Regions from separate parts of the Cytobacillus kochii genome, predicted to be linked through region 1. Evidence: a T-box and tRNA genes for the amino acid it is inferred to sense, from the RefSeq annotation. Region 1 holds a T-box; the other holds one or more tRNA genes.
The links. A T-box is a leader RNA that pairs with one kind of tRNA and senses whether it is charged. The one in region 1 lies ahead of proS (proline--tRNA ligase), so its partner is inferred to be a tRNA-Pro.
Positions count from the first base shown of each region.

Region 2: it has a tRNA-Pro gene. The T-box ahead of proS (proline--tRNA ligase) is inferred to sense a tRNA for this amino acid. The anticodon was not compared.

Region 1 is NZ_CP085254.1:3,709,565-3,713,982, reverse strand. It holds gene LG276_RS18965 (CdaR family transcriptional regulator) at 1-840, shown strand, start outside; gene ald (alanine dehydrogenase) at 1,016-2,146, shown strand; T-box leader at 2,629-2,840, shown strand; gene proS (proline--tRNA ligase) at 2,897-4,327, shown strand; gene LG276_RS18950 (sigma-70 family RNA polymerase sigma factor) at 4,409-4,418, shown strand, end outside.
Region 2 is NZ_CP085254.1:494,113-498,530, reverse strand. It holds rRNA gene LG276_RS02785 (23S ribosomal RNA) at 1-228, opposite strand, end outside; rRNA gene LG276_RS02780 (16S ribosomal RNA) at 622-2,170, opposite strand; tRNA gene LG276_RS02775 (tRNA-Gly) at 2,289-2,362, opposite strand; tRNA gene LG276_RS02770 (tRNA-Pro) at 2,388-2,464, opposite strand; tRNA gene LG276_RS02765 (tRNA-Arg) at 2,473-2,549, opposite strand; tRNA gene LG276_RS02760 (tRNA-Leu) at 2,614-2,700, opposite strand; tRNA gene LG276_RS02755 (tRNA-Lys) at 2,716-2,788, opposite strand; tRNA gene LG276_RS02750 (tRNA-Gln) at 2,796-2,870, opposite strand; tRNA gene LG276_RS02745 (tRNA-Asp) at 2,882-2,958, opposite strand; tRNA gene LG276_RS02740 (tRNA-Glu) at 2,974-3,045, opposite strand; tRNA gene LG276_RS02735 (tRNA-Ser) at 3,085-3,175, opposite strand; tRNA gene LG276_RS02730 (tRNA-Asn) at 3,180-3,254, opposite strand; gene LG276_RS02725 (SprT family protein) at 3,346-3,801, opposite strand; gene cmpA (cortex morphogenetic protein CmpA) at 3,917-4,036, shown strand; gene LG276_RS02715 (Tex family protein) at 4,115-4,418, opposite strand, start outside.

The DNA of each region.
Region 1 (4,418 bases):
TCGGCAAGAATTGAATTGTTGAAGCTTTATCGTCAAAAAAAGAAAAGAGAAGAAAGCTATCAGGATTTTTTCTGGCAGTTGTTAACTGGCAGATATCCCAAGCATGCAGAAGTAATAGACAAGTTAGATGATTTTCATATCAAACCATCTCTGCACTCTGCTGTCATTATTTTTCGCTTTATAGACGATATAGACATGCAAACAGAACAAAGCATGATTTATCTCATTTCAACGAGCCAAAAAATCCATATGACTTTTTATGCAACGATGGGTAATGATTTTATCTTACTAGCATCTCCGCCATCTACACAGGCAAATGAAACAGATTTATCTGAGTTTGTCCAGTTTGTTATCAATCAAATGTATGTAAGATTTGAAATTGATCATATCATTAGTGGTAGCAGCAGTTTGAAATTGACCTATGACCATGTTGAAGATCGCTATTCAGAATGCTTAGAAGTACTTCGTTTAAAATCACAATATCCGAAAGAAATGCAAGAAATCTATACTTATCACCAATTGGGTGTCTTTAAATATTTGGATGCCATTCTTGATATAAGAAGCCGTGATGCATATGAACATCCCGTCATCCAACGTTTAATAGATTATGACCATGCTCATCGAACGGAGCTATTAATGACGCTAGAAGCCTTTATTTTAAATGATAGCAATGTAAATGACGCTGCTAAGATACTACATGTTCACGTTAATACATTAAATTATCGTTTGAAGAGAATTACTGAACTCACTCATGTGAACTTTAAAAGTACACATGAGAAATTTTCCTTGTATTTAGAACTGCAAATCCGCAAATACATAGAAAAAAAGCATCGTTTGTGAAATTACACAAATGATGCTTTTTCATTTTTCAAATATAAACAAAGTCATTTCAACATTCTATTATTATACTGACAATAGGGAAACATAAAATTGTCATTTATTATTTGACAATTTATTCTATGCAATTTATTCATACTTAAAAATTAATATAATAAATGGAAGGGGCCAAAAGGATATGATTATCGGCGTACCTAAAGAAATTAAAAACAACGAGAACCGTGTAGCAATGACACCAGCGGGGGTAGATGCATTAGTAAAAGCTGGACATGAAGTACTTATTGAAACGACTGCAGGACTCGGAAGTGGATTTCAAGATCAAGATTACGAGTTAACAGGCGCGAAAATCGTAGGCACGGCAAAAGAAGCATGGGCAGCGGAGATGGTAATGAAGGTAAAAGAACCGCTACCAACTGAATATGACTATTTCCGTAAAGGCCTAGTATTGTTTACTTATTTGCATTTAGCAGCAGAACCAGAATTGGCAGATGCGCTAGTGAAAAGCGGAGTAACGGCTATTGCATATGAAACAGTTGAGGTGAACCGTACACTTCCATTACTAACACCAATGAGTGAAGTTGCTGGTAGAATGGCAACACAAGTTGGAGCGCAATTCTTACAAAAAACAAACGGCGGCCAAGGAATATTACTTGCGGGTGTACCAGGTGTATCAAGAGGAAAAGTGACGATTATTGGTGGGGGCGTTGTGGGTATTAATGCTGCGAAAATGGCCATCGGTCTTGGTGCAGATGTAACAATCATTGATTTAAGCCCTGAAAGACTTCGTCAACTTGATGATATTTTCGGTAATAGCATTCAAACATTAATGTCTAATCCATTAAATATTGCTGAATCTGTAAAAGAAGCTGACCTTGTAATTGGTGCTGTACTCATTCCAGGAGCAAAAGCGCCAAAATTAGTAACAGAAGAAATGATTCAAACGATGAAACCTGGTGCAGTCGTTATCGACGTTGCGGTTGACCAAGGTGGTATTCTTGAAACGGTTGATCATGTAACTACACATGATGATCCAACATATATTAAACATGGTGTTGTGCATTATGCTGTGGCAAACATGCCAGGTGCCGTGCCAAGAACATCAACAATCGCTTTAACGAATGTAACGATTCCTTATGCATTACAAATAGCGACTAAAGGTGCACATCTAGCTGTTGAGCAAAACCCAGCATTGAAATTAGGGGTAAACGTAGTAAATGGGCATGTAACGTATGAAGCAGTCGCAAGGGACTTAGGATATGATTATGTTCAAGTTGAGGCAGCATTTGCAAATGAAGAAATAACAAACTAATGATACTTTTTCCTACCTCTTATTGGGGTAGGTTTTTTTATTCTTTGAATGAAATATTAGACGATGTATGAATTTGTGAGAGTGGTTCAGTTAATACTAAATCATGTTGAACGCGATTTTCTTATAGCTTTCATTTATTATGCTTTAGCTATGATGGATAACGTCTCTTCAGGAGCCCCTTCACCATTCAAAGGATTGAATAGGGCTGTATTTCTCTAGTTAAACATATAGGGGATATTTGATTTCATTCAAATAAATAAAACAGAAAAATGGATTGTTTTCTTTGTACGGAATGGTTTATCTTTTCACATTTTGTTATTGATCATCTTATTTTTGACATCTTCTTGTGTACTAATTAGTCTAGTAATAGAAAAAAGTTCACTTTTAGGGGGCTTAAAAGTGAAGTAAAAAGCCATTAGACCAAGAGTCTTCAATCAAAAGTTGACATTTTTCATGAAACTCTATATAATCTTCAAAAAAATAGTTAATCGTTGATGAGGAATAGTAAGTTTTCATCATTATTTTCAGAGAAGGTATCCGTTTGTGCTGTGAGATATCTATTAATGAAAAGCTGAACCTGCCCTCTGAGTACATATTCTTTAGAATATGCGGTTTACTTGTTGAACCGTTATCAATAAGAGTGCAAAGCTTTGCTTTGAAATAGGGTGGTACCACCAGTCATTGGGTCCCTATTTGAAAGCAGGGCTTTTTTGTGTCTTTGAGAATAAAAATTAAAAATGAGGTGTCAATATGGGTAAACAGTTTGTGAAAGAAATAACATCAATGAATGAAGATTTTCCACAATGGTATACAGATGTCGTAAAGAAAGCTGATTTAGTCGATTATTCAAGTGTGAGAGGTTCAATGATTATTCGTCCATATGGTTACGCCCTTTGGGAGAACATTAAATCAGCACTTGATCAAAAGATAAAAGAAACTGGGCATGAAAATGTTTATATGCCTCTATTTATTCCTGAGAGCCTTCTTCAGAAAGAGAAAGATCATATTGAAGGATTTGCCCCAGAAGTCGCTTGGGTAACTCATGGTGGGGAAGATGAGCTTGCTGAGAGACTTTGTGTGCGCCCGACATCAGAAGTACTATTCGGAGAACATTATAAAAATATTATTCACTCTTATCGTGATTTACCAAAGCTGTATAATCAATGGTCAAATGTTGTTCGATGGGAGAAAACAACAAGACCATTTTTACGAACGTTGGAGTTTTTATGGCAAGAGGGCCATACTTGTCATGCGACGGATGAAGAAGCGTTAGAAGAAACAGTAAAGATGCTTGAAGTCTATGCAGATATTTGTGAAAATCTTTTAGCTATCCCTGTTGTTAAAGGCAAGAAAACGGAAAAAGAAAAGTTTGCTGGCGCAAAATTAACTTATACAATTGAAAGTTTAATGCATGATGGTAAAGCGCTACAATCAGGGACATCTCATCATTTAGGAGATGGCTTTGCAAAGGCATTTGGGATTCAATTTACCGACCAAGATGGAAAAGAGCAGTATGTGCAGCAAACTTCTTGGGGATTCACAACCAGAATTATCGGTGCGATGATTATGGTCCACGGTGATGACAGAGGGTTAGTAATTCCGCCAAAGGTTGCCCCAAAGCAGGTAATGATTGTTCCTATTGCGCAACATAAGGATGGCGTATTAGATTTTGCCTATGATTTAAAAGAAAAACTAAATAAAGTAGCGCGCGTAGATATTGATGCAAGTGATAAAAAGCCAGGTTGGAAATTTAATGAATATGAAATGAAGGGTGTGCCCATTCGCTTAGAAGTAGGGCCTAAAGATATTGAAAAGGGTCAAGTCGTACTTGCAAGAAGAGATACAGGAGAGAAAATGGTCACTCCATTAGCAAATCTAGAAGAAACAATTGTTCAACTTTTAGAAGGGATTCAAACTTCACTTTATCATAAGGCAAAAGAACATCGCAACGATCATACGTATGAAGCATATACTTATGAAGAGTTTAAGCAGATATTTAATGAAAAACAAGGGTTTGTCAAAGCGATGTGGTGTGGTAATCAAGCATGCGAAGAGAAAATAAAAGAAGACACAAGTGTGACTTCCCGTTGTATGCCATTTGATGAAACGGCGATTGCTAAAGTGTGTGTGTGCTGTAAAGAAGAAGCAAAGCATCTTGTCTATTGGGCTAAAGCTTATTAAGAAAAAAATTTTATTGACCCATATCTTTTTTTCACTTAAAGCCGTTTAAGTAATAGAAAGTGTGAAGGGGTGAAGGAAACAATGCATAAGG
Region 2 (4,418 bases), 1.4 Mb from region 1:
TGCTTTCTCTTCCTCCGGGTACTTAGATGTTTCAGTTCCCCGGGTCTGCCTTCCATACCCTATGTATTCAGGTATGAATCCTATCCCATAACGGATAGGGGGTTTCCCCATTCGGAAATCTCCGGATCAAAGCTTACTTACAGCTCCCCGAAGCATATCGGTGTTAGTCCCGTCCTTCATCGGCTCCTAGTGCCAAGGCATTCACCGTGCGCCCTTATTAACTTAACCATTGTTCGGCTTGCGATAAGCTACGCATTTCGGCGTCAGCTCACTCGTCAACATCCTCATGTGCACAAGACGCACACTCCGGTGTTTCCTCGCTCGCTTCCTTGAACTACTTGCTTCTCACAACCCTCACGGTTGTGTTTATTAAAAAAAGTTTAGTATCTTAAATCAATCTATAATAATAGAGAGAAAAAATAACTAAGGTGGCGATTACTCGGTAATCTTCTTCATTACATTATCTAGTTTTCAAAGAACGATTGATGAATGGTAAGCTTTGGTATTCTCGTCAGCTTACGCTTCCTTGAATCCTTCGCTATTTTCACCTTATTTTGAGAGATTATACTCTCAAAACTGAACGAACAGTCTAACATCAAGTTAATTCCGTATATTCCTTAGAAAGGAGGTGATCCAGCCGCACCTTCCGATACGGCTACCTTGTTACGACTTCACCCCAATCATCTGTCCCACCTTAGGCGGCTGGCTCCAAAAGGTTACCCCACCGACTTCGGGTGTTACAAACTCTCGTGGTGTGACGGGCGGTGTGTACAAGGCCCGGGAACGTATTCACCGCGGCATGCTGATCCGCGATTACTAGCGATTCCGGCTTCATGTAGGCGAGTTGCAGCCTACAATCCGAACTGAGAATGGTTTTATGGGATTGGCTAAACCTCGCGGTCTTGCAGCCCTTTGTACCATCCATTGTAGCACGTGTGTAGCCCAGGTCATAAGGGGCATGATGATTTGACGTCATCCCCACCTTCCTCCGGTTTGTCACCGGCAGTCACCTTAGAGTGCCCAACTGAATGCTGGCAACTAAGATCAAGGGTTGCGCTCGTTGCGGGACTTAACCCAACATCTCACGACACGAGCTGACGACAACCATGCACCACCTGTCACTCTGTCCCCCGAAGGGGAAAGTCCTATCTCTAGGATTGTCAGAGGATGTCAAGACCTGGTAAGGTTCTTCGCGTTGCTTCGAATTAAACCACATGCTCCACCGCTTGTGCGGGCCCCCGTCAATTCCTTTGAGTTTCAACCTTGCGGTCGTACTCCCCAGGCGGAGTGCTTAATGCGTTTGCTGCAGCACTAAAGGGCGGAAACCCTCTAACACTTAGCACTCATCGTTTACGGCGTGGACTACCAGGGTATCTAATCCTGTTTGCTCCCCACGCTTTCGCGCCTCAGCGTCAGTTACAGACCAGAAAGTCGCCTTCGCCACTGGTGTTCCTCCAAATCTCTACGCATTTCACCGCTACACTTGGAATTCCACTTTCCTCTTCTGCACTCAAGTTCCCCAGTTTCCAATGACCCTCCACGGTTGAGCCGTGGGCTTTCACATCAGACTTAAGGAACCGCCTGCGCGCGCTTTACGCCCAATAATTCCGGACAACGCTTGCCACCTACGTATTACCGCGGCTGCTGGCACGTAGTTAGCCGTGGCTTTCTGGTTAGGTACCGTCAAGGTACCGGCAGTTACTCCGGTACTTGTTCTTCCCTAACAACAGAGTTTTACGATCCGAAAACCTTCATCACTCACGCGGCGTTGCTCCGTCAGACTTTCGTCCATTGCGGAAGATTCCCTACTGCTGCCTCCCGTAGGAGTCTGGGCCGTGTCTCAGTCCCAGTGTGGCCGATCACCCTCTCAGGTCGGCTACGCATCGTCGCCTTGGTGAGCCGTTACCTCACCAACTAGCTAATGCGCCGCGGGCCCATCTGTAAGTGATAGCAGAACCATCTTTCAATCTAATTATATGTATAAATAGATATTATCCGGTATTAGCCCCGGTTTCCCGGAGTTATCCCAGTCTTACAGGCAGGTTGCCCACGTGTTACTCACCCGTCCGCCGCTAATCTTTGGGAGCAAGCTCCCTCAGATTCGCTCGACTTGCATGTATTAGGCACGCCGCCAGCGTTCGTCCTGAGCCAGGATCAAACTCTCCAATAAAGTGTTTGATTAGCTCATTTGCACCTATGGTGCTTTGTTGCTGATAAATCAGCTTTTTTAGAATTACGCTTGACGTTTTACGTTCGTTCAGTTTTCAAAGAACAATCTTTTTCGGTAATGGAGCGGGTGAAGGGAATCGAACCCTCATCATCAGCTTGGAAGGCTGAGGTTTTACCACTAAACTACACCCGCATTTAATTAATTTGTTGGTTTCACATGGTCGGGAAGACAGGATTCGAACCTGCGACCCCTTGGTCCCAAACCAAGTGCTCTACCAAGCTGAGCTACTTCCCGTAAGTATATGGCGCGCCCGAGAGGAGTCGAACCCCTAACCTTTTGATCCGTAGTCAAACGCTCTATCCAATTGAGCTACGGGCGCCTTGAAGCAACTCTATTATAATATCACACTAATTTTAATGAGTCAAGTATTTTTTAAATCTTTTTGGTGCGGCCGAGAGGACTTGAACCTCCACGGGTTATTCACCCACTAGGCCCTCAACCTAGCGCGTCTGCCATTCCGCCACGACCGCATAAATTGTTTAAGATGAGCCATGAAGGACTCGAACCTTCGACCCTCTGATTAAAAGTCAGATGCTCTACCAACTGAGCTAATGGCTCATAAAAATGGCTGGGCTAGCAGGGATCGAACCTGCGAATGACGGAATCAAAATCCGTTGCCTTACCGCTTGGCTATAGCCCATTATTAAGATATGGCGGTCCGGACGGGACTCGAACCCGCGACCTCCTGCGTGACAGGCAGGCATTCTAACCAACTGAACTACCGGACCTAACCTTTAAAAAGATGACCCCTACGGGATTCGAACCCGTGTTACCGCCGTGAAAGGGCGGTGTCTTAACCGCTTGACCAAGGGGCCATAACATAAAAAAAGAAAAAACAAATATGTATATAAGAATGGCGGAGAAGGAGGGATTTGAACCCTCGCGCCAGTTGCCCGACCTACACCCTTAGCAGGGGCGCCTCTTCAGCCACTTGAGTACTTCTCCAAAATGGCTCCGCAGGTAGGATTCGAACCTACGACCGTTCGGTTAACAGCCGAATGCTCTACCACTGAGCTACTGCGGAATATGTTAAAAGAGAATATGTAGTCAACAAGCACTGCCTTATCGACTCTTTAAATTATAATTACCACCATGTAAAAAGTCAAGCATGAATTTCAATTATTTTTATCAGCAGATATTAACACTAATTTGCCCATACATTGGCCACATCTATACTTGTTTGTGTTGATTCGACGTTTCCTTCTATAGAGTTGATTGCACTGGTTACATTTATACATAATGTAAGAAACTTTCTGAGGTAAAGACGAACAATGCCTCGGTGCACCTACTTTAGCCATTAGCCTCCGAAAATCACTATCTCGATGTTGATAGCCTGCCCCAGCCAAATGCAGATGGTAATGACATAGTTCATGTTTAATAATACCAACTAATTCTTCCATTCCTAGATGCTGATAATATGTCGGATTAATTTCAATGCGATGATCAGACAGCATATATCGTCCTCCGGTTGTTCTTAATCTACTATTGAATTTCGCTGTATGACGAAAAGGAAGATCGAACCACCTCAAGGATACTTCTTCAACTAACCTTTGTAATTCCTTATCACTCATTTCTTCACTCCTTTCAAGGATAAAATTAGCACGTGACAACCTATAGGCGCATACAATTGATATACATTAGCATAGCATAAAGGACCGTGGAAAGTGAGAGAAAGGAGGCTATTCCATGCCTGTTTGGTTACAGAACCAAATGAAACGTGCTTTCTTAGAGAAGGACCGTTATCAAATTAAATTATTGAATCAATGCTGGTACTTTTATAGAAAGAAGCATTGTTCTGGTACGTAGGAAACTCCTTCTCAAACAACCCCACAATGATCTACATAAAAAGCCGTTGGGGGAAATACCACGGCTTTTTATGCTTATTTATTTACCTTGTTGGAGCATGGTTAACGCCACTCTGCCTTTTTGTTGATCTACCGAATCAACCCATACAGTAACAACATCACCAACAGATACGACATCTAATGGATGTTTCACAAACCGATTACTTAGCTTTGAGATATGGACTAACCCATCTTGCTTCACGCCAATATCTACAAAAGCTCCGAAATCAACTACATTTCGGACAGTCCCTTGAAGTTCCATCCCTTCCTTCAAATCATCCAGCTTTAATACTTCTTTCTTTAATAGCGGAGCAGGTAATTCATCCCTAGGGTCTCGACCAGGT